DNA from 4 places in the Streptomyces sp. WP-1 genome. Region 2 is predicted to be linked to each of the others. Evidence: riboswitches for the same ligand, from Rfam matches in the RefSeq annotation. Region 2 holds a riboswitch; each other region holds the start of a gene.
The links. Region 2 has a riboswitch for cobalamin ahead of QHG49_RS26890 (cobalamin biosynthesis protein). Riboswitches for the same ligand answer to the same signal wherever they lie in the genome.
Positions count from the first base shown of each region.

Region 1: it holds a riboswitch for cobalamin, as region 2 does, so the genes downstream of both, metE (5-methyltetrahydropteroyltriglutamate--homocysteine S-methyltransferase) here and QHG49_RS26890 (cobalamin biosynthesis protein) in region 2, are expected to answer to the same signal.
Region 3: it holds a riboswitch for cobalamin, as region 2 does, so the genes downstream of both, QHG49_RS01260 (HoxN/HupN/NixA family nickel/cobalt transporter) here and QHG49_RS26890 (cobalamin biosynthesis protein) in region 2, are expected to answer to the same signal.
Region 4: it holds a riboswitch for cobalamin, as region 2 does, so the genes downstream of both, QHG49_RS04890 (CoA-acylating methylmalonate-semialdehyde dehydrogenase) here and QHG49_RS26890 (cobalamin biosynthesis protein) in region 2, are expected to answer to the same signal.

Region 1 is NZ_CP123923.1:1,162,545-1,168,305, reverse strand. Features, by position in the region: gene metE (5-methyltetrahydropteroyltriglutamate--homocysteine S-methyltransferase) at 1-2,158, opposite strand, end outside; cobalamin riboswitch at 2,327-2,521, opposite strand; gene QHG49_RS04810 (3-hydroxybutyryl-CoA dehydrogenase) at 2,844-3,713, opposite strand; gene aceB (malate synthase A) at 3,710-5,293, opposite strand; gene aceA (isocitrate lyase) at 5,323-5,761, opposite strand, start outside.
Region 2 is NZ_CP123923.1:6,083,154-6,088,914, reverse strand. Features, by position in the region: partial or broken gene QHG49_RS26905 (lysozyme) at 1-100, shown strand, start outside; gene QHG49_RS26900 (inorganic phosphate transporter) at 266-1,534, shown strand; gene QHG49_RS26895 (hypothetical protein) at 1,567-1,794, shown strand; cobalamin riboswitch at 1,935-2,078, shown strand; gene QHG49_RS26890 (cobalamin biosynthesis protein) at 2,178-3,131, shown strand; gene QHG49_RS26885 (cobyric acid synthase) at 3,128-4,636, shown strand; gene cobN (cobaltochelatase subunit CobN) at 4,633-5,761, shown strand, end outside.
Region 3 is NZ_CP123923.1:385,951-391,711, reverse strand. Features, by position in the region: gene QHG49_RS01275 (M1 family metallopeptidase) at 243-1,697, opposite strand; gene QHG49_RS01270 (SPFH domain-containing protein) at 1,793-1,912, shown strand; gene QHG49_RS01265 (hypothetical protein) at 1,958-2,146, shown strand; cobalamin riboswitch at 2,235-2,439, shown strand; gene QHG49_RS01260 (HoxN/HupN/NixA family nickel/cobalt transporter) at 2,467-3,558, shown strand; gene QHG49_RS01255 (hypothetical protein) at 3,747-3,995, shown strand; gene QHG49_RS01250 (cation-translocating P-type ATPase) at 3,992-5,761, shown strand, end outside.
Region 4 is NZ_CP123923.1:1,178,777-1,184,537, forward strand. Features, by position in the region: gene mmsB (3-hydroxyisobutyrate dehydrogenase) at 1-491, opposite strand, end outside; gene QHG49_RS04880 (enoyl-CoA hydratase/isomerase family protein) at 488-1,567, opposite strand; gene QHG49_RS04885 (acyl-CoA dehydrogenase family protein) at 1,564-2,712, opposite strand; gene QHG49_RS04890 (CoA-acylating methylmalonate-semialdehyde dehydrogenase) at 2,720-4,243, opposite strand; cobalamin riboswitch at 4,473-4,654, opposite strand; gene QHG49_RS04895 (hypothetical protein) at 4,879-5,232, opposite strand; gene QHG49_RS04900 (sterol desaturase family protein) at 5,270-5,761, opposite strand, start outside.

The DNA of each region.
Region 1 (5,761 bases), 4.9 Mb from region 2:
CCGCCTCCTCGGCGCTCGGGACGCGCGGGGAGTGGATGTCGTAGACACCAGGACCGGCCTCGCGTGAATAGCCGTGGGCGGCCAGTTCGCGGGCGACCTGCATATGGGAGCGGGCCGCCTCCAGGCTGATGACATCGGCGTCGAGATCGTCGATGGCGCGCACGATGTCACCGAACTCGGCGTAGCACATATGGGTGTGGATCTGGGTGTCCGGGCGCACCCCGCAGGTGCTCAGCCGGAACGCCTCGGTCGCCCAGTCCAGGTACGCGGGCCGGTCGGCGGCGCGCAGTGGCAGCGTCTCGCGCAGCGCGGGCTCGTCCACCTGGATCACCGAAGTCCCCGCGTGCTCAAGGTCGTCGACCTCGTCCCGCAGCGCGAGGGCGACCTGCCGCGCGGTGTCCCCGAGGGGCTGGTCGTCGCGGACGAAGGACCAGGCGAGCATGGTGACCGGACCGGTGAGCATGCCCTTGACCGGGCGGTCCGTGAGCGACTGGGCGTACGACGTCCAGCGGACCGTCATCGGACCGGGGCGGGAGATGTCGCCGGCCAGGATCGGCGGCCGCACGTACCGGGTGCCGTACGACTGGACCCAGCCGTGCTGGGTGGCGAGGTAGCCGGTGAGCTGTTCGGCGAAGTACTGGACCATGTCGTTGCGTTCGGCCTCGCCGTGCACCAGGACGTCGAGCCCGGCCTTCTCCTGGAAGGCGATCACCTCCCGGATCTCGGCCCGCACGCGCTCCTCGTACCCGGCGGTGTCGATCCGGCCCGCCCGCAAGTCGGCGCGAGCGGCGCGCAGTTCACCGGTCTGCGGGAACGAGCCGATCGTCGTCGTGGGCAGCAGGGGCAGCCCCAGCCGGGCGCGCTGGGCGGCGGCGCGCTCGGCGTACGGCTGGGAGCGGCGGGCATCGGCCTCGGTGACGGCGGCGGCGCGGGCGCGCACGGCAGGGTCGTGGGTGAGGGCGGAACCGGCCCGGGAGGCGAGGTCGGCCCGGTTCGCGGACAGCTCCGCGGCGATGGCGTCCGTGCCGAGGGTGAGGCCCTTGGCCAGCGTGGCGAGTTCCGCCGTCTTCTGCTCGGCGAAGGCGAGCCAGCGCCGGATCTGCGGGTCGATGTCGTGCTCGGCGGCCGCGTCGAGGGGGACGTGCAGCAGGGAGCAGGAGGCCGAGACGTCGACCCGGTCGGCCAGGCCCAGCAGGGTGCCGAGGGTGGCCAGGGACTTCTCCAGGTCGTCGACCCAGACGTTGCGGCCGTTGACGACGCCCGCGACCAGCCGCTTGCCGGGCAGCCCGCCGACGGCGGCCAGCGCGTCCAGGTTCCGGGCGGCGGCCTCGGTGAAGTCCAGGGCCAGGCCCTCCACCGGCGCCTTCGCGAGCACCGGCAGGGCCTCGCCGAGCCGGTCGAAGTAGGACGCCACCAGCAGCCTGGGCCGGTCGGTGAGGGCGCCGAGATCGCGGTAGGCGCGCTCGGCGGCGTTCAGCTCGGCCGGGGTGCGGTCCTGGACGAGGGCGGGCTCATCGAGCTGCACCCAGTCGGCGCCGGCCGCCCGCAGGTCGGCGAGGACCTCGGCGTACACCGGCAGCAGCCGGTCCAGCAGGGTCAGCGGCTCGAAGTCGGCGGGCACCCCGGGCGCGGGCTTGGCCAGCAGCAGATAGGTCACCGGGCCCACCAGCACCGGGCGGGCGCTCAGCCCGAGGGCGAGGGCCTCGGTCAGCTCCGCGACCTGCTTGGCGGAGTCGGCCGTGAACACCGTGTCCGGCCCCAACTCGGGTACCAGATAGTGGTAATTGGTGTCGAACCACTTGGTCATCTCCAGCGGCGCCACCTCCTGGGTGCCGCGGGCCATCGCGAAGTAGCCGTCCAGCGGATCGGCGGCGACGGCCGCCCGGTGCCGGTCGGGGATCGCGCCGACCATGACGCTGGTGTCCAGGACATGGTCGTAGTACGAGAAGTCGCCGGACGGCACCTCGTGCAGACCGGCCTCGGCGAGCCGGCGCCAGGCGGTGCCGCGCAACTCGGCTGCGGTCGCCCGCAGTTCGTCAGCGCTGACGCGGCCCTTCCAGTAGCCCTCGATCGCCTTCTTCAGTTCCCGGTTCGCCCCCTGGCGGGGGTAGCCGTACACGGTGGCCCGTGCCGCCGCGGCTGCGGACTTCGTGGTCACGGAGATCTCCTTCGCGAGATGAATCCCTGAGATCCCGGGGACGGGACGAGAGCGCGAAGGGGTGACGGACCGTACGGCAGCGGCCCATGGCCGTCCGTTCGGTTCTGTGTCGCCGACCCGCCCTCGAGGTCACCGGGATGCCGCGCACGGGACGTCCCGCGCACGGGCAGATGGCAGGTCTTCGGACTCGCGGGCACGCCCTCATCACCTGAGGACACCTACTGGCCGTCGCTTCCCAGACCCTGTTCACCGGGTCCAGTGCGTATGACGGCGGTCGTTCCCGCTCACCGCTGCGGGGCAGTCCCGGATTCCCACCGGGTTCCCTCTTGCGACGCTCCCGCCTGGCGGACGGGGCGAACCAGCTGCACGCGCCAGCCTACGGGCCGAAGGGTTCGCGTGGTGGATCAAGTCCAGCATTCGGATGGCGCGCCGAGACGGACGGCCCCGGACCAGATCGCGTCCCGGCTCCGGAAGGGCCCGGACGGCCCGCTTGCCGGGCCCGCGCCCCTGGCACTCCGGGGCCCAGGTGGTCGCCCGCCCGCGCCGCCGTGGCCCGCGATGCCGCCGCACGGCAGAGGGCGGGAAGCGCCGCACACGCGCTTCCCGCCCTTCCCTCCGCACGGTCGTCCGGACCCTCGGCCGGTGACCGCGGGCCGGGCCCCTCAGCCCGGCCGGACCAGGCTCCTCAGCCCTGGCCGTACACGTGGAACCCCCGGCCGCTCTTGCGGCCCAGCAGCCCCGCCTCGACCATCCGCCGCAGCAGCGGGGGCGGGGCGTAGAGGGGTTCGTGGAACTCGTCGTACAGCGACTCCGCGATCGCGGCGACGGTGTCGAGGCCGATCAGGTCGGCGAGCCGCAGCGGTCCCATCGGGTGGGCGCAGCCCTGCTCCATCCCCGCGTCGATGTCACCGGCCGAGGCGAACCCGGACTCCGCCATCCGGATCGCGGCCAGCAGGTACGGCACCAGCAGCGCGTTGACGACGAAGCCGGCCCGGTCCTTGGCGTGCACGACCGTCTTGCCGAGCACCTCGGTGGCGAAGGTCTCCACCTCGGTCACGGTCCGCGCCGAGGTGTGCAGCGAGGCGACCACCTCCACCAGCGGCAGCACCGGCACCGGGTTGAAGAAGTGCAGTCCGACGACCCGGTCCGCGCGGGAGGTGGCCATCCCGAGCCGCATCACGGGCAGCGACGAGGTGTTGGTGGCCAGCACCGCCGCCGGGTCCGCCACGATCTTGTCGAGCGCGGCGAACACCTCGGTCTTGGCGTCCGCGTTCTCGGTCACGGCCTCGATCACGAGCTGCCGGTCGGCCAACTCGTCGAGACCGCCGCTGAAGACGATGCGCGCGAGGGCGTCCCGGGCCTCGGTCTCGGCCAGCTTGCCCCGCCGTACCGCCTGTTCGAGCGAGCCCGCCACCCGGTCCCGGGCCGCGCGGGCGGCCACCGCGTCGGCCTCGCAGACCACCGTGTCCAGACCGGCCCGCGCGCACACCTCGGCGATGCCCGCGCCCATCCGGCCGCCGCCGACCACTCCGACGCGTGCGAAGCGCCCGCTCATGACGCCCGCCGCACGAGATGCCGGGCGTAGGCGTCCGGTGTGAAGAACAGCGGCAACTCTCCCTGGAGCGCGGTGCGTTCGAACAGCGCGCGGACGTCCTCCACGGGGGCCCACGGATACTCCGCGCCGAGCGCCGCCGTCTCCTCCTCCAGCAGCTCCGTCACCGTCTCCCGCTCGATCACCCGGTGCCGCAGCCACTGCCAGATCTGCACCCGGGCGATCTCCGCCGTGGCCGCGTCCTCCATGAGGCCGTCCAGGGCGACCGCACCCCGGCCGTCCAGCCAGGCGGCGAAGTAGCGCAGCGCGACCCGGAGATTGGTGCGCACCCCCTCCGCCGTGGGCGGTCCCGCGATCCGGCGCACCGACAGCAGCTCGGCCGCCGATACCGCCACGTCCTCGCGCAGCCGGTCCAGTTGGTGCGGCCGCCCGCCGAGGACGCCGTCGAACACCTCCCGGCACACCGGGACCAGGCCCGGATGCGCCACCCTGGAGCCGTCGAAGCCGTCCTCCGCCTCTCGCTCCTTGTCCAGCCGGACCGTCGCCAACGCGGCCTCGCGAGCGGCCGGTTCGCCGCCCGGCACCTGCGCCGCCATGCCGCCGATGGCATGCGCGCCCCGCTGGTGGCAGGTGCGCACGAGGAGTTCGGTGTACGCCCGCATGAACGGGGCCGTCATGGTGACCTTCGCCCGGTCCGGCAGCAGGAAGTCGGTGCGGTGGCCGAAGGTCTTGATGATGCTGAACAGGTAGTCCCAGCGGCCCGCGTTGAGCCCCGAGCTGTGCTCGCGCAGCTCGTGGAGGATCTCCTCCATCTCGAACGCGGCTGTGATCGTCTCGATGAGCACGGTGGCGCGGACGGTGCCCCGGGGGATGTTGAGCAGCTCCTGGGCGTGCACGAAGACGTCGTTCCACAGCCGCGCCTCGTACCGGTTCTCCAGCTTGGGCAGATAGAAGTACGGGCCGTACCCGGCGTCGATCTGCCGCTGGGCGCAGTGGAAGAAGTAGAGACCGAAGTCCACCAGCGCCGCGGGCACGGGCCGGCCGTCGTACTCCAGGTGCTCCTCCTCCAGGTGCCAGCCACGCGGGCGTACGACGATCGTGGCGAGCCGCTCGCCGAGCCGGTACTCTCGGCCGTCCGCGGCGGTGAAGTCGATCCGCCGCTCGATGGCGTCCAGCAGGCTCAGCTGGCCGCCGATGACATTGCCCCAGGTGGGCGCGGTGGCGTCCTCGAAGTCGGCCATCCACACCTGGGCCCCGGAGTTGAGCGCGTTCACCGTCATACGGCGGTCCGGCGGGCCGGTGATCTCCACACGGCGGTCGGTCAGACCGGGCGCGGGCGGCGCGACCCGCCAGCCGGGGTCGGCGCGCACGGCGGAGGTGACCATCGGGAAGTCGAGCGGCGCGCCGGCGGCCAGCCGCAGGGCCTGCCGGCGCCGCTCCTTCATCAGCTCCTGGCGGCGCTCGCCGAACGCGGCCACGAGGGCCCCGACGAAGTCCAGGGCGGCGGGCGTGAGGATCTCGTCGTGCCGCTCGCCGAACGGCGCGAGCACGCGGACCCGGTGGGTCAGTGCACTGGTGGACATCGGTCTCTCCTGCGGGTGAGGCGGGCGGCCTAGTGGAACTGCTCTTCCTCCGTCGACCCGGCCAGCGCGGTGGTGGAGGAGGCGGGGTTGACGGCGGTGGAGACCAGGTCGAAGTAGCCGGTGCCGACCTCGCGCTGGTGCCTGACGGCGGTGAAGCCCTGCGCCTGGGCGGCGAACTCCCGCTCCTGGAGGTCGACATAGGCGGTCATGCCGTGCTCGGCGTAGCCGCGGGCCAGGTCGAACATGCCGTGGTTGAGGGAGTGGAACCCGGCCAGGGTGATGAACTGGAACTTGTAGCCCATCGCGCCCAGCTCCCGCTGGAACTTGGCGATCTGGTCGTCGTCCAGCGCGGCCTTCCAGTTGAAGGACGGCGAGCAGTTGTAGGCGAGCATCTGGTCCGGGTGGCGGGCGTGGATCGCCTCGGCGAACTCACGGGCCTGCGCGAGATCGGGGGTGCCGGTCTCCACC
Region 2 (5,761 bases):
CTGGCAGTACTGGACCTTCTGGCAGCACGCCACCTCCGGCCGGCTGCCGGGTGACCAGAATCTCTTCAACGGCAGCTCCAGCAGGCTGCGGACCTTCGCCACGGCCGGCGACCCAAGCGGTGCACGGGCACCGGGGGTTCCGGAAGCGGAAGCGGAGCCTCATACCCCCGACGCGGACACCACCCTGCCCGCCCCAGTTCATCTTCCGTTCACCCAGGTTGCCTACGTTCATCCGGACAACGACCTCGAATGATTGTCTGGGTAAATGGAAAGCTTCTCGCTGATCCTCGCGATTGTGGTGGTCACCGCACTCGCGTTTGATTTCACGAACGGTTTCCACGACACCGCGAACGCGATGGCCACCACCATCTCCACCGGCGCGATGAAGCCGAAGCTCGCGGTAGCCATGTCCGCCACCCTCAACCTGGTGGGCGCCTTCCTCTCCGTGGAGGTCGCCAACACGATCTCCAAGGGACTCGTCGACGAGAGCGGCATCCGCCCCGAGGTCATCTTCGCCGCCCTGGTCGGCGCGATCCTCTGGAACCTGCTGACCTGGCTGGTGGGCCTGCCCTCCAGTTCCTCGCACGCCCTGATGGGCGGTCTGATCGGCGCCGCCGTCGCCTCCGCCGGATTCGGCGCCGTGCACGGCGGGGTCCTGGTCACCAAGGTGCTGCTGCCCGCGGTCGCCGCGCCGGTCGTGGCGGGGATCGCCGCGCTGGTGGCCACCCGGCTCTCCTACGGCGCCGGCACCAGGACCGAGGGCGAGGCCACCCGCAAGGGCTTCCGCGTCGGCCAGGTCGCCTCCGCCGCGCTGGTCTCCCTCGCGCACGGCACCAACGACGCGCAGAAGACGATGGGCATCATCACCCTCGCGCTGATCGCGGGCGGCGCCATCGCCCCCGGCTCCAACCCTCCCACCTGGGTGATCCTCTCCGCGGGCCTCGCCATCGCGCTCGGCACCTACATCGGCGGCTGGCGCATCATCCGCACCATGGGCACGGGCCTGACCGATCTGGAGCCCCGGCAGGGCTTCGCCGCGCAGACCAGCGCCGCGACCGCCATCCTGGCCTCCTCCCACCTCGGCTTCTCCCTCTCCACCACCCATGTCGTCTCCGGCGCGGTGATGGGCTCGGGTCTCGGCCGCAAGGGCGGTGTGGTCCGCTGGTCCACCGCGACCCGGATGGCCGTCGCCTGGGTGCTCACCCTGCCGGCCGCCGCGCTGGTCGGCGCGGGCGCCGAGGCCGTCACCGAACTCGGTGACGGGGGCACCGCGGCGGTCGCCGTCTTCCTGGTCGCCGCGAGCGCCTGGATCTACAAGCTGTCCCGGCGCGAGGTCATCGACCACACCAATGTGGTCGCCGACCCGGCCGCGGAGCCCTCCGGCGTGGTGACCACCGCCATCGCCGCGGTGAGCCCCCCGCCCGCCGGCACGATCACCGAGGACCTCACGGCCACCATCCCGGCCCCCGCACAGGCCCCGGCCGCCGGACCGGCGGCCCCCGCCGCCGCGGCCCCGCCGGCCGCCACCGTCTGACCCCGAGCCCCGTTCACCAAGGAAGCAACCCCATGAAGATCGACTGGGCGGCCATCGGCTCCGTCTTCGGCGTCAGCCTCGCGTTCACCGTCGGCCTGGTGGTCCTGTTCACCCTCGGCGTCAACGGCCTGGCCCGGCGCGAGAAGGCCGCGGCCGAGGGCGGCTCCGCCACGCTCGCCGTCACCGGCGCCTACGTCTGCTTCGCGGCCTGCGCGGCGGCGGTGGCGTACGGCATCCTCCTCATCGTCTCCAAGTCCTGAGCCCGGGGCCCGGTCCCGGGTCCCGGCAGTTTCCCGAAGGCTCCCCTCCGCCGCCCGCGGCAGGGGAGCCTCTCGCGTGCCCGGCCACCCCTCGTGGTGTGGGAATCTGCACACTCCCGCAGGTCAACGGCAAGTTGACGGCCGTTCCGGGGGCGTGGTGGACTGCCCACGCCATGTACGGCAGCAGGAGAGGAAGCCGGTGCGAATCCGGCGCGGTCCCGCCACTGTCACCGGGGAAGAACTCCCCGGGTAGCCAGGAACTCTCGCCGCCGATCACGTCGAACCAGGGCGCGGACACCCTGAGTGAGGACACATCGCCATGCCCGGCTGCCGAAGGACCAGTACCAGGACCACCGCCACGGTGACCACGGCCGACTGAGCCGATGGCCGCCGATCGCAGTTACGCGTACGGCGCCGCCGCCGGACTTCTCGGCGACCTCCTCCTCGGCGATCCCCGCCGCGGGCACCCGGTCGCCGCGTTCGGACGTGCGGCCGCCGCTGTCGAGGGCGCGTTGTGGCACGACCACCGCGGCTGGGGCACCCTGCACACCACCGTGTGCGCCGGTGGCGCCGTCGCGCTCGGAGCGCTGGCCGCACACGTCGTACGCCCCTCCCCCGCCGCCTCCGCCGCCCTGACCGCCGCGGCCGCCTGGGCCGTCGTCGGCGGCACCTCCCTCGCCCGCGAGGCCGAGGCCATCGGGGCCGCCCTGACGGCCGGGGACATCGAGACGGCCCGCGCCCGGCTGCCGCATCTGTGCGGCCGGGACCCGCAGGCGCTGGACGCCGACGGGATCGCACGGGCCGTGGTCGAGTCGGTCGCCGAGAACACCTCCGACGCGGTCGTGGGCGCCCTGGTGTGGGGCGCGGCCGCCGGGGTGCCGGGGCTGCTGGGCTTCCGGGCCGTCAACACCCTGGACGCGATGGTGGGTCACAAGTCCGCCCGGTACCGCCGCTTCGGCTGGGCGTCCGCGCGCCTGGACGACGTGGCCGGCTGGCCGGGGGCCCGGCTGACCGCCGTCCTCGCCGCCGCGGCCGGACCCGATCCGCGCGGCGCCCTGCGGGCCTGGCGCGCGGACGCCCGCCGCCATCCGAGCCCCAACGCCGGTCCCGTGGAGGCGTCCTTCGCGGGCGCCCTCGGCGTCCGCCTGGGCGGCACCCTCTCCTACGGCGGCCGCGTCGAACACCGGCCCGTGCTCAACGGCGCTGCCGGACGGGCCGTACAAGTCCCCGACATCGGGCGGGCCGTACGGCTCTCCCGGCGCGTCGGCCTGCTCGCGCTCGGCACCACACTCGCCGCGCGCCTTTTCGTCAACGGACCGAAGGGACGCGGGAAGTGAACGGTGGTCTCCTCGTCGCCGGCACCACCTCCGACGCCGGCAAGAGCGTCGTGACGGCCGGGATCTGCCGGTGGCTGGTGCGCCAGGGCGTGAAGGTCGCGCCGTTCAAGGCGCAGAACATGTCCCTCAACTCCTTCGTCACCCGTGAGGGCGCCGAGATCGGCCGGGCGCAGGCCATGCAGGCCCAGGCGTGCCGGATCGAGCCGACCGCGCAGATGAACCCCGTGCTGCTCAAGCCGGGCGGCGAGCAGAGCAGCCAGGTGGTGCTGCTGGGCAAACCGGTGGGCGAGATGAGCGCGCGCGGCTACCACGGCGGGCGCCGGCAGCGGCTGCTGGGCACGGTGCTGGACTGCCTGGCCGAGCTGCGCGGGCAGTACGACGCGGTGATCTGCGAGGGCGCGGGCAGCCCGGCCGAGATCAATCTGCGCCGCACCGACATCGTCAACATGGGGATCGCGCGCGGCGCCCGGCTGCCCGTGCTCGTCGTCGGCGACATCGACCGCGGCGGCGTCTTCGCCTCCTTCTTCGGCACCGTCGCCCTGCTCTCCCCCGAGGACCAGGAACTGGTCGCCGGGTTCCTGGTGAACAAGTTCCGCGGTGACGTCTCGCTGCTGGAGCCGGGCCTCGACATGCTCAAGGGCCTCACCGGGCGGCCGGCGTACGGCGTGCTGCCGTTCCGGCACGGACTCGGGATCGACGAGGAGGACGGCCTCCGCGTCTCCCTGCGGGGCACGGTGCGGGAGTCGGCCGTCGCTCCCCCGCTCGGCGCGGACGTGCTGCGCGTCGCCGTGTGCGCGATCCCGCTGATGTCCAACTTCACCGACGTGGACGCGCTCGCCGCCGAACCCGGCGTCGTGGTGCGGTTCGTGGACCGCCCGGAGGAGCTGGCCGACGCCGACCTGGTCGTCGTCCCCGGCACCCGGGGCACCGTCCGGGCGCTGCGGTGGCTGCGCGAGCGCGGCCTCGCCGACGCGCTCGCCCGCAGGGCCGCCGAGCACCGGCCCGTGCTCGGCATCTGCGGCGGCTTCCAGATCCTCGGCGAGCACATCGAGGACGACGTGGAGTCGCGGGCCGGCGCGGTCCCCGGCCTCGGACTGCTGCCCGTGCGGGTGCGGTTCGCCCGCGAGAAGACCCTCACCCGCCCCGCCGGCCGGGCCCTCGGCGAACCGGTCGAGGGGTACGAGATCCACCACGGCGTCGCCCGCGTCACGGGAGGCGAAGCCTTCCTGGACGGCTGCCGGGTCGGCGCGACCTGGGGCACCCACTGGCACGGCTCACTGGAGTCGGACGGCTTCCGCCGGGCCTTCCTGCGCGAGGTGGCCGCCGCCGCGGGCCGCCGCTTCGTGCCCGCGCCGGACACCTCCTTCGCCGCGCTGCGCGAGGAGCAGCTGGACCGGCTCGGCGATCTGATCGAACAGCACGCGGACACGGACGCGCTGTGGCGGCTCATCGAGTCCGGCGCGCCGCAAGGACTGCCCTTCATCCCACCGGGAGCGCCCGCATGAGCACAGTGTTGTTGTTGTCCACCGCCGACACCGATCTGCTGGCGGCCCGGTCCTGTGGCGCCGGCTATCTGATCGGCAACCCCACCCGGGTCGACGTCGCCGAGGAGCTGCCGCGGCTGCTGGCGGGCGCGGACCTCGCCGTCGTACGGCTCCTCGGCGGCAAGCGCGCCTGGGAGGACGGGCTGGCCGCGCTGAAGGCGTCCGGCGTCCCGGCGGTGCTGCTGGGCGGCGAGGCGGTGCCGGACGCGGAGCTGATGGCCGAGTCGACCGTGCCCGCCGGAGTGGTGGCGGAGGCGCTGCGCTATCTGGTCGAGGGCGGCCCGGACAATCTGCGCGAGCTGTCCCGGTTCCTGTCCGACACCGTGCTGCTGACCGGCGAGGGCTTCGAGGAGCCGCGCCGGATGCCGGAGTTCGGCGTGCACGGCGGATACGAGGTCCAGGAGGGCCGCCCGACCGTGGGCGTGCTCTTCTACCGGGCCCATGAACTCAGCGGCAACACCGCCTTCGTGGACACCCTGTGCACGGCCATCGAGGCGCAGGGCGCCAACGCCCTTCCGGTGTACTGCGGTTCGCTGCGCGGCGCGGACGCCGGGCTGTACGAACTGCTGGGCCGCGCCGACGCGCTGGTCGCCACCGTGCTCGCGGCCGGCGGCACCCACGCCTCCGAGGCGTCGGCGGGCGGCGACGAGGAAGCCTGGGACATCGGCGCGCTGGCCGATCTCGACGTGCCCATCCTGCAAGGGCTCTGCCTCACCTCCTCGCACTCCGCGTGGGACGAGTCGGACGCCGCCCTCTCCCCCATGGACGCGGCGATGCAGGTCGCCATCCCCGAGTTCGACGGCCGGCTGATCACCGTGCCCTTCTCCTTCAAGGAACAGGGCCCCGACGAGGTCCCGGTGTACGTCGCCGACCCCGAGCGGGCCGCCCGGGTGGCCGGGATCGCGGTGCGGCACGCCCGGCTCGGGTACAAGCCGAACGCCGAGAAACGCGTAGCGCTGGTCTTCACCGCCTACCCGACCAAGCACTCCCGGGTCGGCAACGCGGTCGGCCTGGACACGCCCGCCTCCGCGGTCCGGGTGCTGGACGCGCTGCGCGACGCCGGGTACTCCCTCAGCGAATACCCGT
Region 3 (5,761 bases), 5.7 Mb from region 2:
CGGCGAGGAGCGGGTTCATGCCGGGCGACGGGGCGCGGAGGCCGTTGACGGGAGGAGCAGGTCGATCAGGCCGGGGCAGCAGATCGCTGACCGCCTGGTTGGCGGTCCGGTGCGAGTAGTACCGCTGCCAGGCGCCGTTCTCGACCACCACGTACCGCGCTCGTGCTCCCATGACCGGCGACGAACGCTTTTCGGGTGCGGTACCCGCTGGGGAAAAGCCTTCCCGCACCGGATCGTTCTCCTCACATCCGGGACGGCTTCCCCTTGTCGAAGAGCCAGGTGTCGAAGAGTTCGGTCAAGTCCTTCCCGGACGCGTTCTCGCACAGGGTGACGAACTGCCGGGTGCCGGCGTTGCCGTGCCGGTGCTGTCGCGTCCAGGTGCGGAGTATGTCGAAGAAGACGTCGTCGCCGACGGCCTTGCGCACCTTGTGTACGACCATGGCGCCGCGGCCGTAGACGGGCGGGTCGGAAACACGCCCACCGCTGGGCGGAGCGGCGGGCGGGAAGGCCCAGATGCCCTCGGCCTCGTCGTCCGTGCCGTCGTAGAAGTCCTCGAAGATCTCGTCGGTGCTCCTGCCGCCCCGCTTCTCCTCCCACAGCCACTCCGCGTAGGTGGCCATTCCCTCGCTGAGCCACATGTCCTGCCACGTTCGCGGGGTCACCGAGTTGCCGAACCACTGGTGCGCCAACTCGTGGACGAGCAGGGCCTCGTCGGGAGCCCCGGCGAAGTAGGGCTTGGTCTGGGTCTCCAGGGCATAGCCGAGTTCGGGCAGATGGTCGACGACGGCGCCGGTCGAGGAGAAGGGGTAGGGGCCGAAGAGCCCGTCCGCCCAGTCGACGATCTCGGGCACCAGGTGCGGGACGTCGCCGGCGTCTGCGGACTCGTCCGGGTCGACGGCGACGTAGACGGGCAGGCGGTCGTGTGTCCGGCCCTTGTGAATCTCGAAGTAGCCGACGGAGACATGGGCGAGGTAGCCGGCCATGGGCTCCGCAGTACGCCAGTGCCGTGTCATCGACCCGCCCTTGTCCTCCTCCGCGATCAGCTCGCCGTTGCCCACCGCGTCGTAGAAGTCGCCGTCCTCGTCCCTGGGCACGGTGACCCATATGTCGAACGTGGCCTTGTCCGAGGGGTGATGGTTACCGGGGAACCAGGTCATGGAGCCGGTCGGCTGGCCCAGGGCGGTCGAGCCGTCATCGGTCTCGATCCAGCCTTCGAGACCTCCGTCGTCGCCTTTGATCGTTCGCGGGGTGCCGTCGTACGTGACGACCGTCTTGAAGATCTCGTCGTTCTTCAATGTCTTCGCCGGTGTGACGACCAACTCGTCACCCGAACGGGAGAATTGGGCTTTCGACCCCTGCACCGTCGCGGTGCGTACCCGCAGGCCCGACAGGTCGAGGTCGAAGCGGCTCAGGTCCTGGGTGGCCCGCGCCGTGATGACCGCCGTGCCCTTCAGGTGATTGGTCTGCGGTGTGTAATCCAGCGTCAGCCCGTAATGCGTCACGTCGTAGCCGCCGTTGCCGAGCGTCGGGAACAGCCGGTCACCCACTCCCGCCGCGCCGGGCTTCGCGGCCGCGTGGCCGCCCACCGGCCCGGGGCCGGCGCAGGACGTCGTCATGGCCAGGAGCAGCACCGCTGTCGGAGCCCAGGCGGACACGGAGCGCCGGTGCCGGTGGGTCGGCGCCGTGCGAGGCTTCATCTCGTCTCTCCATCTCGTCTCTCCCGTCGATTGCGGCACGCGAGACGTCAGAACCTCCGCATCATCAAATGGTTGCCTCAAGATTGGCAAAAATCTTGACTCCCGTCCGCTTCGAGTCGCCGTTCAAGGCCGAGGTCTGCTCCGTCACCACCTGGCAGTTCACCGACTTCAAGTGGGGCACCCAGAACCCGGTGACTATGCGCGACGCCGAGTGAGGACGCGCCCGGGACGTACGCGCTGCCCTGCCCATACTGCAACTGGTGCTGCTGCCCGTCTGGTTCCTGGCCTACCTCCACGTCGGCAAGGTCCGGCCCGTCATGGTCGACGCCCGCACCGGCGGGGTCCTCGGCGAACGGCCGTACAGCGCGGCGAAGATCACCCTGGCGTCGGTCGGCGGCGCGCCGCTGATCGCGTTGGTGGTGCTGCTCGTGGTGGTGCCGCGCGAGTGAGGACGCGCCGGAGACCTCCTGGCGGCGGTCCGATGTGATCTTGGATACCTGGGGGACCGTCCGGTTGTGCGGAAGGGGGTGGTCGGTCCTACGGTGGGCGGGCCGTGGTGTTCGGGAAGACCGGTGACAGCCCTCAGCGGGGCTCATGCCGGAGCGGCCCTCGCCACTGTGATCGGGGAGTATCCGTCCCACGTCGTGCACGGTCACTGTTCGCCGCCCGGCGGACGGGAAGGCCGGGACGGACACGCGAGCACCCGTAAGCCAGGAGACCGGCCACGGCACTTCACGAGCTGATCCACGAGGTGCTGGAGCGTGACCCCATGACCCTGTCCGCAGAGCCGACCCGTTTTCGCTGGCGGCGCGAGGACTCCGTGCGGACCGCCGGGCTGCTGGTGGTGATCGCCGCCCTGCACGTTGTGGCGTTCGGCATCCTGTTCCTGCTGGTCGTGCCCGGGCACTACGAGGTCGGCTCCAAGGCGTTCGGGATCGGCCTCGGCGTGACCGCGTACACGCTGGGCATGCGGCACGCGTTCGACGCCGATCACATCGCCGCGATCGACAACACCACCCGCAAGCTGATGGCCGACGGCAAGCGGCCGGTGTCGGTCGGCTTCTGGTTCGCGCTCGGCCATTCCAGCGTGGTGGTCGCCATGGCGGCCCTGGTCGCGGGCGGCGCACAGCTCGCCGGGATCCTGCTCGACGACGACTCCCGTACCCACCAGACCCTCGGTGTCGTCGGCACCACCGTCTCCGGGACCTTCCTGTACCTCATCGCGGCCCTCAACCTGGTGGCGCTCGCGGGCATCGTGCGGGTGTTCCGGGCGATGCGAGCGGGCAGGTACGACGAGGCCGCCCTGGAACAGCACCTGGATTCCCGGGGGTTCATGAACCGGATCCTGGGCCGCTTCACCAGGTCGATCACCCGGCCCGGGCAGATGTTCCCGCTGGGCTTCCTGTTCGGGATCGGCTTCGACACCGCGACCGAGGTCACCCTGATGGTGATGGCGGGCAGCGGCGCCGCGGCCGGGCTCCCGTGGTACGCGATCCTGTGCCTGCCGCTGCTGTTCGCGGCGGGGATGAGCCTGTTCGACACGCTCGACGGCACCTTCATGAACTTCGCCTACCAGTGGGCGTTCTCCAACCCGGTGCGCAAGGTGTTCTACAACCTGACCATCACCGGCCTGTCCATCGCGGTCGCCTTTCTGATCGGCACCATCGAACTGGTCGGGGTGCTGCGCGAGAAGCTCGATCTGAGCGACGCGGTGACCGGCTGGATCGCCGGACTGGACCTGGACAACGTGGGGTACGTCATCGTCGGCCTGTTCGTGGTCGTGTGGGCGGCGGCGCTGGCGTACTGGCGGCTGGCCAGGGTGGAGGAGAGGTGGGCGGGCCGGCTCGGCGAGGGCGGCTGACGCTGCGGCCGCGTCGCGGACTTCCGTGAGCTGCCGACGTCGCCGATGCGTGCCGCCGGTGCGGCCGTTATGGCGTACGTCACGATCACGTCCCGGAACTCGACGCTCCACCGGTCCGACTACTGCGACGGTACGGCTTCCACCGCCATCTCTCGCACGACGGTCCGATGGGACCAGGAAGGTCGGGCATGGCCGATATTCCGTTGTCACCCCGCTCCCCCGGTACGACCCGTGGCAAGCTGCTGCCGCCTCCCGCGCTCTGTGGATTCCTGCTCCTGCTGATGCTGCTGTTCGCGGCGTCCTACGCCGTCGGCGCGGCGGTCGGGCCGGTGGCGCCCGGCATGCACGGCACCGGGAGCGGCGGGAGTGGCGGGGACGGCGGGGGCGGCGGTGGCAATGGCGACATGCCCGGGATGAGCCATGGGAGCGGTGAGTGACCGCTCTCGAACCGGCGGCGGAACGCGTCGTCACGGACATCACCGTCGGCGGGATGACCTGCGCGGCCTGTGTCCGGCGCGTGGAGAGGAAACTCGGCAAGCTGGCGGGCGTCACGGCCACGGTCAACCTCGCCACGGGACTCGCCCGGGTCAGCCACCCGGCCGACACCGCGCCCGACAGCCTCGTCGCCGCGGTCGAACAGGCCGGGTACCAGGCCGCGTTGCCGGTGAGCGAGGACGACGAGGGCCCCGAGGCGCCGGACGAGGAGGAGGCCGCGGACCGGCGCGAGCGGGAACGGATCACGGTCACCGCGCTGCTGGCCGTACCGGTGCTGGTGCTCTCGATGGTGCCGGCCCTGCAGTTCCGTGATTGGCAGTGGCTGTGCTTCGTGCTGGCCGCCCCGGTGGCCGTATGGAGCGCCTGGCCGTTCCACGTCAGGGCGCTGCGGGGCCTGCGCCACTCGACGGCCACGATGGACACCCTGGTCTCGCTGGGGACCGTCGCGTCGTTCGCGTGGTCGGCGTACGCGCTGTTCTTCGGCGGGGCGGGCCGGCCCGGGACGCGGATGTCGTTCAGCCTCCTGCCCGCAGCGTCGGACGGCATGGCGCACCTGTATCTGGAAGCGGCCGTGAGCGTCCCGCTGTTCGTGCTGACCGGGCGGTTCCTGGAGGGGCGGGCCCGGCGGGGGACCGGGGCGGCGCTGCGGTCGCTCGCCGAACTGGCGGCCAAGAAGGTGTCGGTACGGGACGAGTCCGGCGAGCGGTCGATCCCGATCGAGCGGCTGCGGGTGGGGCAGACCTTCGTGGTGCGCCCGGGGGAGCGGGTCGCGACCGACGGACGGGTGGTGCGGGGCACCTCCGCCGTGGATCTGTCCCTGGTCACCGGCGAGAGCGAGCCCGTGGAGGTGGGCCCCGGCTCGGCTCTGGTCGGCGGCGCCGTCAACGCCGGCGGACTGCTGTTCGTGGCGGCCACGGCGGTCGGCGCGGACATCCGGCTGGCGCGGATCACCCGTCTCGTCACGGAGGCCCAGACCGGCAAGGCGCGGGCGCAGCGGCTGGCCGACACGGTCGCCGGAGTGTTCGTACCCGCCGTCCTCGCCCTCGCGGTGACCGTCCTCGGGTTCTGGCTGGGAGCCGGAGCCGATCCGCAGGCGGCCCTCACCGCCTGCGTGGCCGTCCTCGTCGTGGCCTGCCCGTGCGCGCTGGGGCTGGCCACACCGACCGCCCTGATGGCCGCCACCGGGCGCGGGGCGCAACTGGGCGTGCTGGTGCGGGGACCGCAGACGCTGGAAGCCCTTCGGCAGGTGGACACGGTCGTCCTCGACAAGACCGGCACGTTGACCACCGGCCGTATGACGGTGGCCCGGGTGACCGCGCTGCCGGGCGGGCGCGGGCAGGACGCGCTGGTACGGCTGGCCGGGGCCGTGGAGCAGGGCTCCGAGCATCCGATCGGACAGGCCGTCACCGCGTACGCGCGCCGTAGGGGCGAACCTGGGTCTCTCCCGGACGTCACGGATTTCGCCGCCCTCCCCGGGCACGGGGTCAGCGGCCGGGTGGACGGCCTGGTCGTCGAGGTGGGGGCGCCGGGCGGTCGATTGCCGCGCGCGTTGGCCGAAGCGCTGGCCGCGGCGGAGGAGGCCGCGCACACACCGGTCCTGGTACGGGTGGACGGCCGGGCCGAGGCGCTGATCGCCGTCGGCGATGTGCTGCGCCCCGGCAGCTACCGGGCCGTGGACCGGCTGCGCCGGCTCGGCATCCGCCCGGTG
Region 4 (5,761 bases), 4.9 Mb from region 2:
ACGTCCAGCAGGGGCCGGGCGCAGGCGAACTCGGTCTCCCCGCCACCGGCCATGAAGGTCAGTGTGCCGGCCTCGGCGCCGACCACTCCGCCGGATACGGGTGCGTCCAGCGCCCGCATCCCGGCGGCGACGGCGCGGTCCTGGGCGGTGCGGGCGTCGGCGACGTCGATGGTGGAGCAGTCGACGAAGAGGGTGCCGGGCCGGGCCGCCGGGAGCAGGGTGTCGTAGAGGTCCAGGACATGGCGGCCGGCGGGGAGCATGGTGATCACGGTGTCCGCGTCGGCCACCGCCTCGGCGGCGGATCCGGCGGGCTCCACCCCCGCCCGCGCGGCGGCCGCCAGGGCCTCGGGCGCCAGGTCGTGGCCGCGTACCCGGTGCCCGGCCCTGACCAGGTTGGCGGCCATGGGGCCACCCATGTGCCCGAGCCCGACGAAGGCGACGGTGCGACGGCTCGCCGGGACGGCTCCGCCGGCCGGGCCCTGCCCGCTCACCGCGCCGCCTCCGTCGTACCGCCGGGCCCCGCGAGCCCGAGTTCGCGGTCGCCGAGCGGGGCGAAGAAGCGCTCCACGTCGGCGTCGGTGACCTCGGCCAGGGTCGCCGGTGACCAGTGCGGGTCGCGGTCCTTGTCGATGATCTGGGCGCGGACGCCCTCCACCAGGTCGGGGCTCCTCAGCCCGGCGCACGAGACGCGGTACTCCTGGTCGAGGACCTCCTCCAGGGTCCCGAGCCGCCGGGCGCGGCGGACGGCGGCCAGGGTGACCTTGAGCGCGGTGGGCGACTTGGCGAGCAGGGTCTCGGCCGTCTCCTTCGCCTCCGTGCCGCCGTGCGCGAACAGCCGCTCGACGATCTCCTCGACGGAGTCGGCGCGATAGCAGGCGTCGATCCAGCTCCGCTGCTCGGCCAACCTGCCCTGTGGGGCCTGCTGTTCATGCCGCGCCAGAGCATCGGGCACGGGCATCCAGCCGAGGTCGTCCAGCAGGGCGTCCAGGGCGGCGGAGGGGACGTAGTGGTCGGCGAGTCCGCACAACAGGGCGTCACCGGCGCCGATCTGGTTTCCCGTCAGGGCCAGGTGCGTGCCCAGCTCGCCGGGGGTGCGGGAGAGGAGGTAGGTGCCGCCGACGTCCGGGATGAAGCCGATCCCCGTCTCCGGCATGGCGATCCGCGAGCGCTCGGTGACGACACGGACGCCGCCGTGCGCGGAGACGCCGACCCCGCCGCCCATCACGATGCCGTCCATGAGGGCGACGTACGGCTTGGGGTAGCGGGCGGTACGCGCGTTGAGGTGGTACTCGTCCCGCCAGAACGCGGCCGACGCGGTGCCGTCGCCGTCCCGGGCGTCGTCGTGGATGGCGCGGATGTCGCCGCCCGCGCACAGTCCCCGGCCCCCGGCGCCGCTGACGACGACGGTCCGCACGGCGGGATCGTGCTCCCAGTCGGTCAGCGCCGCGTCGATGCGGGTGACCATCTCGTGGGTGAGGGCGTTGAGGGCCCGGGGCCGGTTGAGGATGATCCGGGCGGCCCGGCCGCCGGTGCGCAGGAGGACGGGTTCCCCGGTGTCGTTGCTCATCCGAGGGCCTCCGTCAGGCCGCGGGCCACGATGACGCGCATGATCTCGTTGGTTCCTTCCAGGATCTGGTGGACGCGAAGGTCGCGGACGATCTTCTCAATGCCGTACTCGGCGAGGTAGCCGTATCCGCCGTGCAGTTGCAGGGCGCGGTCGGCGACCGCGTACCCGGTGTCGGTGGCGAACCGCTTCGCCATGGCGCACAGGTACGGCGCCTGCGGGTCCCCGGCGTCCAGGGCGCGGGCGGCCTGCTGGACCAGGGCGCGGGCGGCGGTCAGCTCGGTCGCCATGTCGGCGAGGCGGAAGCGCAGGGCCTGGGCGTCGAGGAGACGGGCGCCGAACGCCTCCCGGTCGGCGAGGTGGGCGAGGCTGCGGTCCAGGGCGCTGCGGGCGCCGCCGAGGGAGCAGGCGGCGATGCCGAGCCGGCCGCCGTTCAGGCCGTTCATCGCGATCCGGAAGCCCTCGCCCGCGCGGCCGAGGAGCCGGTCGGCGGGGATGCGGACGCCGTCCAGGACGACCTGGCGGGTGGGCTGGGCGTGCCAGCCCATCTTGCGTTCGTCCGGGCCGAACGAAATGCCGGGGTCGTCCTTGTCGACGAGGAACGCGGAGATGCCGCGGGCGCCGGATTCGCCGGTGCGGGCCATCACCACGTACACCTGGGCGGCGCCCGCGCCGGAGATGAACTGCTTGACGCCGGTGAGCACGTAGTGGCCGCCGTCGGGTACGGCGCGGGTGGTGAGGGCGGCCGCGTCGGAGCCGGCGCCGGGTTCGGTCAGGCAGTAGCTCGCGAGGTCGTCCATGGCGCACAGCCGGGGCAGCCACCGTTCGCGCTGGGCGTCGTCGCCGTAGCGGTCGATCATCCAGGCGACCATGTTGTGGATGGACAGGTATCCGGCGATGGCGGGGCAGCCGGAGGCCAGGGTCTCGAAGACGAGCACGCCGTCGGCCCGGGTGAGGGCGGAGCCGCCGTGCTGTTCGCGGACGTAGACGCCGCCGAGGCCGAGCCCCGCGGCCTTGCGCAGGACGTCGACGGGGAAGTGGTGGTCGCGGTCCCAGTCCAGGGCGTGCGGGGCGAGGTGGTCCTGGGCGAAGTCGAGGGTGGTCTCGACGAGGGCTCGCTGGTCCTCGGTGAGCAGGGTGGTGGTCATACGGCGCTCAGCCCATCGTGGGGATCGTGAAGGAGGCACCCTCGCGGCGGCCGGCGGGCCAGCGGGAGGTGACGGTCTTGGTGCGGGTGCAGAAGCGGATCGCGTCCGGGCCGTGCTGGCCGAGGTCGCCGAAGCCGGAGCGCTTCCAGCCGCCGAAGGTGTGGTGGGCGACGGGCACCGGGATGGGCACGTTCACGCCGACCATGCCGGTGTCCACCCGCCGGGTGAAGTCGCGGGCGGTGTCCCCGTCGCGGGTGAAGATCGCGACGCCGTTGCCGTAAAGATGCTCGCTGGGCAGGCGCAGGGCCTCCTCGTAGTCGGCCGCGCGGACGACCGAGAGGACCGGGCCGAAGATCTCCTCCTGGTGGATCCGCATGTCCGGGGTGACCCGGTCGAAGAGCGAGGCCCCGGCGAAGAAGCCCCTCTCGTGGCCGGGGAGCACGAAGTCCCGTCCGTCCACGACAAGTTCGGCGCCCTCCCGGACCCCGAGGTCGACGTACTCGCGGACCCGGCGCAGGGCCTCGGGGGCGACCAGCGGGCCGAAGTCGGCCTCGGGGTCGTCGCTGCGGCCGATACGCAGGGCGGCGATGCGTTCGGCGAGCCGGGCGACGAGGGCGTCGGCGGTGGCCTCGCCGACCGGCACGGCGACCGAGATGGCCATGCAGCGTTCACCGGCCGAGCCGTACCCGGCGCCGATCAGCGCGTCGACCGCCTGGTCCAGGTCGGCGTCCGGCATCACGACGAGGTGGTTCTTGGCGCCGCCGAAGCACTGGGCGCGCTTGCCGTGGGCGGCGGCGGTGGCGTACACGTGCGCGGCGACGGGGGTGGAACCGACGAAGCCGAGGGCGGCGACGCGCGGGTCTTCGAGGAGGGTGTCCACGGCGTCCCGGGCGCCGTTGACGACAGTGAGCACGCCGGGCGGCAGGCCCGCCTCCAGGAAGAGTTCGGCGAGCCGCAGCGGCACGGAGGGGTTGCGCTCGGAGGGCTTGAGGACGAAGGCGTTGCCGCAGGCCAGCGCGGGTGCGGCCTGCCAGAGCGGGATCATGGCGGGGAAGTTGAACGGCGTGATGCCCGCGATGACACCGAGGGGTGCGCGCAGCGAGTGCACATCGATGCCGGTGCCCGCGTTGTCGCTGAACTCGCCCTTGAGCAGATGCGGGATGCCGGCGGCGAACTCCACGACGTCCAGGCCGCGCCGAAGGTCGCCGTGGGCGTCGGCGACGGTCTTGCCGTGCTCGGCCGACAGCAGCCGGGCCAGCGCGTCCTTCTCCTGCTCGGCGAGCTGGAGGAAGCGCAGCAGGACGCGGGCGCGGCGCTGCGGGTTCCACTCGGCCCAGGCGCGCTGCGCCTCGGCGGCGGAGGCGATCGCCGCCGTGGTCTCGGCGCGGTCGGCGAGCGGTACGAGGGCCTGGACCTCGCCGGTGTTGGGGTCGTACACCTCGCCGTGGGCCCCGGAGGTGCCCGGGACGTGCTTGCCGTCGACGAAATGGGTCAACTCGCGTACGACAGAGGGGGCTTGGGGACGGATCATGGCTGCCTGCTCTCGTCAGGGGGTGATCCGGGACGGCGCGCGGCGGCGGCACACGGCCCAGGTGCGCGGGAGCGCGTGCGGGTGTGCCGGGGCGGCGCGAGAGACGCGGTGGCGGGACGAGCCCTCAGACCGGTACGGCGGGGTTGCCGCGCGGGAGGGGCCCGCGTCGGCTCGCGCCGGGGTCATGGGTGCGCGGGGGTGCCATGCGTGTCGGCTCCATCCTCGTGGACAACACGGAACATCCCGCGGCCGGTATCCTGACTCCCGGATCAGCGCGCGCCGTCCGCCTTCCCGACATCCAGCTCGTCAGTGGCGTATCCGTCGACGGCGTACTCCCCGGTCACAGTGGCGGGACCGTGCCGGATTCACACCGGCTTCCCTGCACCGCGGGCCTTCTCCCCCGAATATATAGTTGGACGTCCTAGTAAATCCAGTGTCCCCGTGGATCGGGCGCGTCTTCACGCCACGCCGTCCGCGCCCTTCGCGGGCCGGTCGCGGGGCCGGGCCGGGCGGAGCTGCCCGCCGTACGGGCCGGTCGGATCCGGGTGCGGGACGGGCCGTCGTACCACAACCGGCCGGGGTCACGGGTGGTGAAGGCGGGCCAGAACTACGGCTGTTCTCCCGGCCCGTGGCCCTCAGGAGTTCGCCGCACGCCCCGGCGGTGTGAAGGCGTACAGCCCGAGGATCTCCGGCAGCGGCGCCACGCCCGGCCCCCCGGACCGTACCCAGGTGATGACGTCCTCGGTCGCCTCCGGGTCGTTGACGAGCCCCAGCCAGACCGGGCGGGCGCCGGCGGACCGGCCGGCGGTGGAGGGCTGGACGACGATGACGTTGGCCTGGTCGCACACGTCGAGGCAGTCGGAGATCCGCGTGGGCACCTCCGCCTCCAGCCGGGCGGTCTGCGCCGCGTGGTCGACGCCGGTCACCTTCGGGGTGCCGCAGCAGCAGTCACGGCACACGACGACACGGCACGGGACCGATCCGGCCACTTCTACCCCCCGGAGTTCCGACTCGACCTGGCGATCATCATCTCATCGACTGGCGGGGTGACCAGCCCGGCGGCCCGAACACATATCCGACCCGGTCCCGCCACCGCACCGCCGCCCGGACGTCGCGCCAGGCGGCCGCGTACTCGTGGAAGGCCACCCACGCCAGGTTGTACGTGCCGATGTTCTTCGTCAGGCCGTACACCACCCGCTCCCCCTCCGGCTCGAACGTGCGGAACAGCCGGTCCCAGACGATGAGGATGCCGCCGTAATTGCGGTCCAGGTAGACCTGGTTGGAGCCGTGGTGGACGCGGTGGTGGGAGGGCGTGTTGAAGAACCACTCGACGGGGCGCCACAGCCTGTCCACCCGCTCGGTGTGCAGGAAGAACTGGTAGACGAGGCTGACCGCCTGCTGGACCAGGATCATCCACGGCGGCACGCCGAGCAGCGCCAGCGGCAGCCAGAACGGCAGGCCGGTCATCGGCGTCCAGGTCTGGCGCAGCGCGGTGGACAGGTTGTAGCGCAGGCTGGA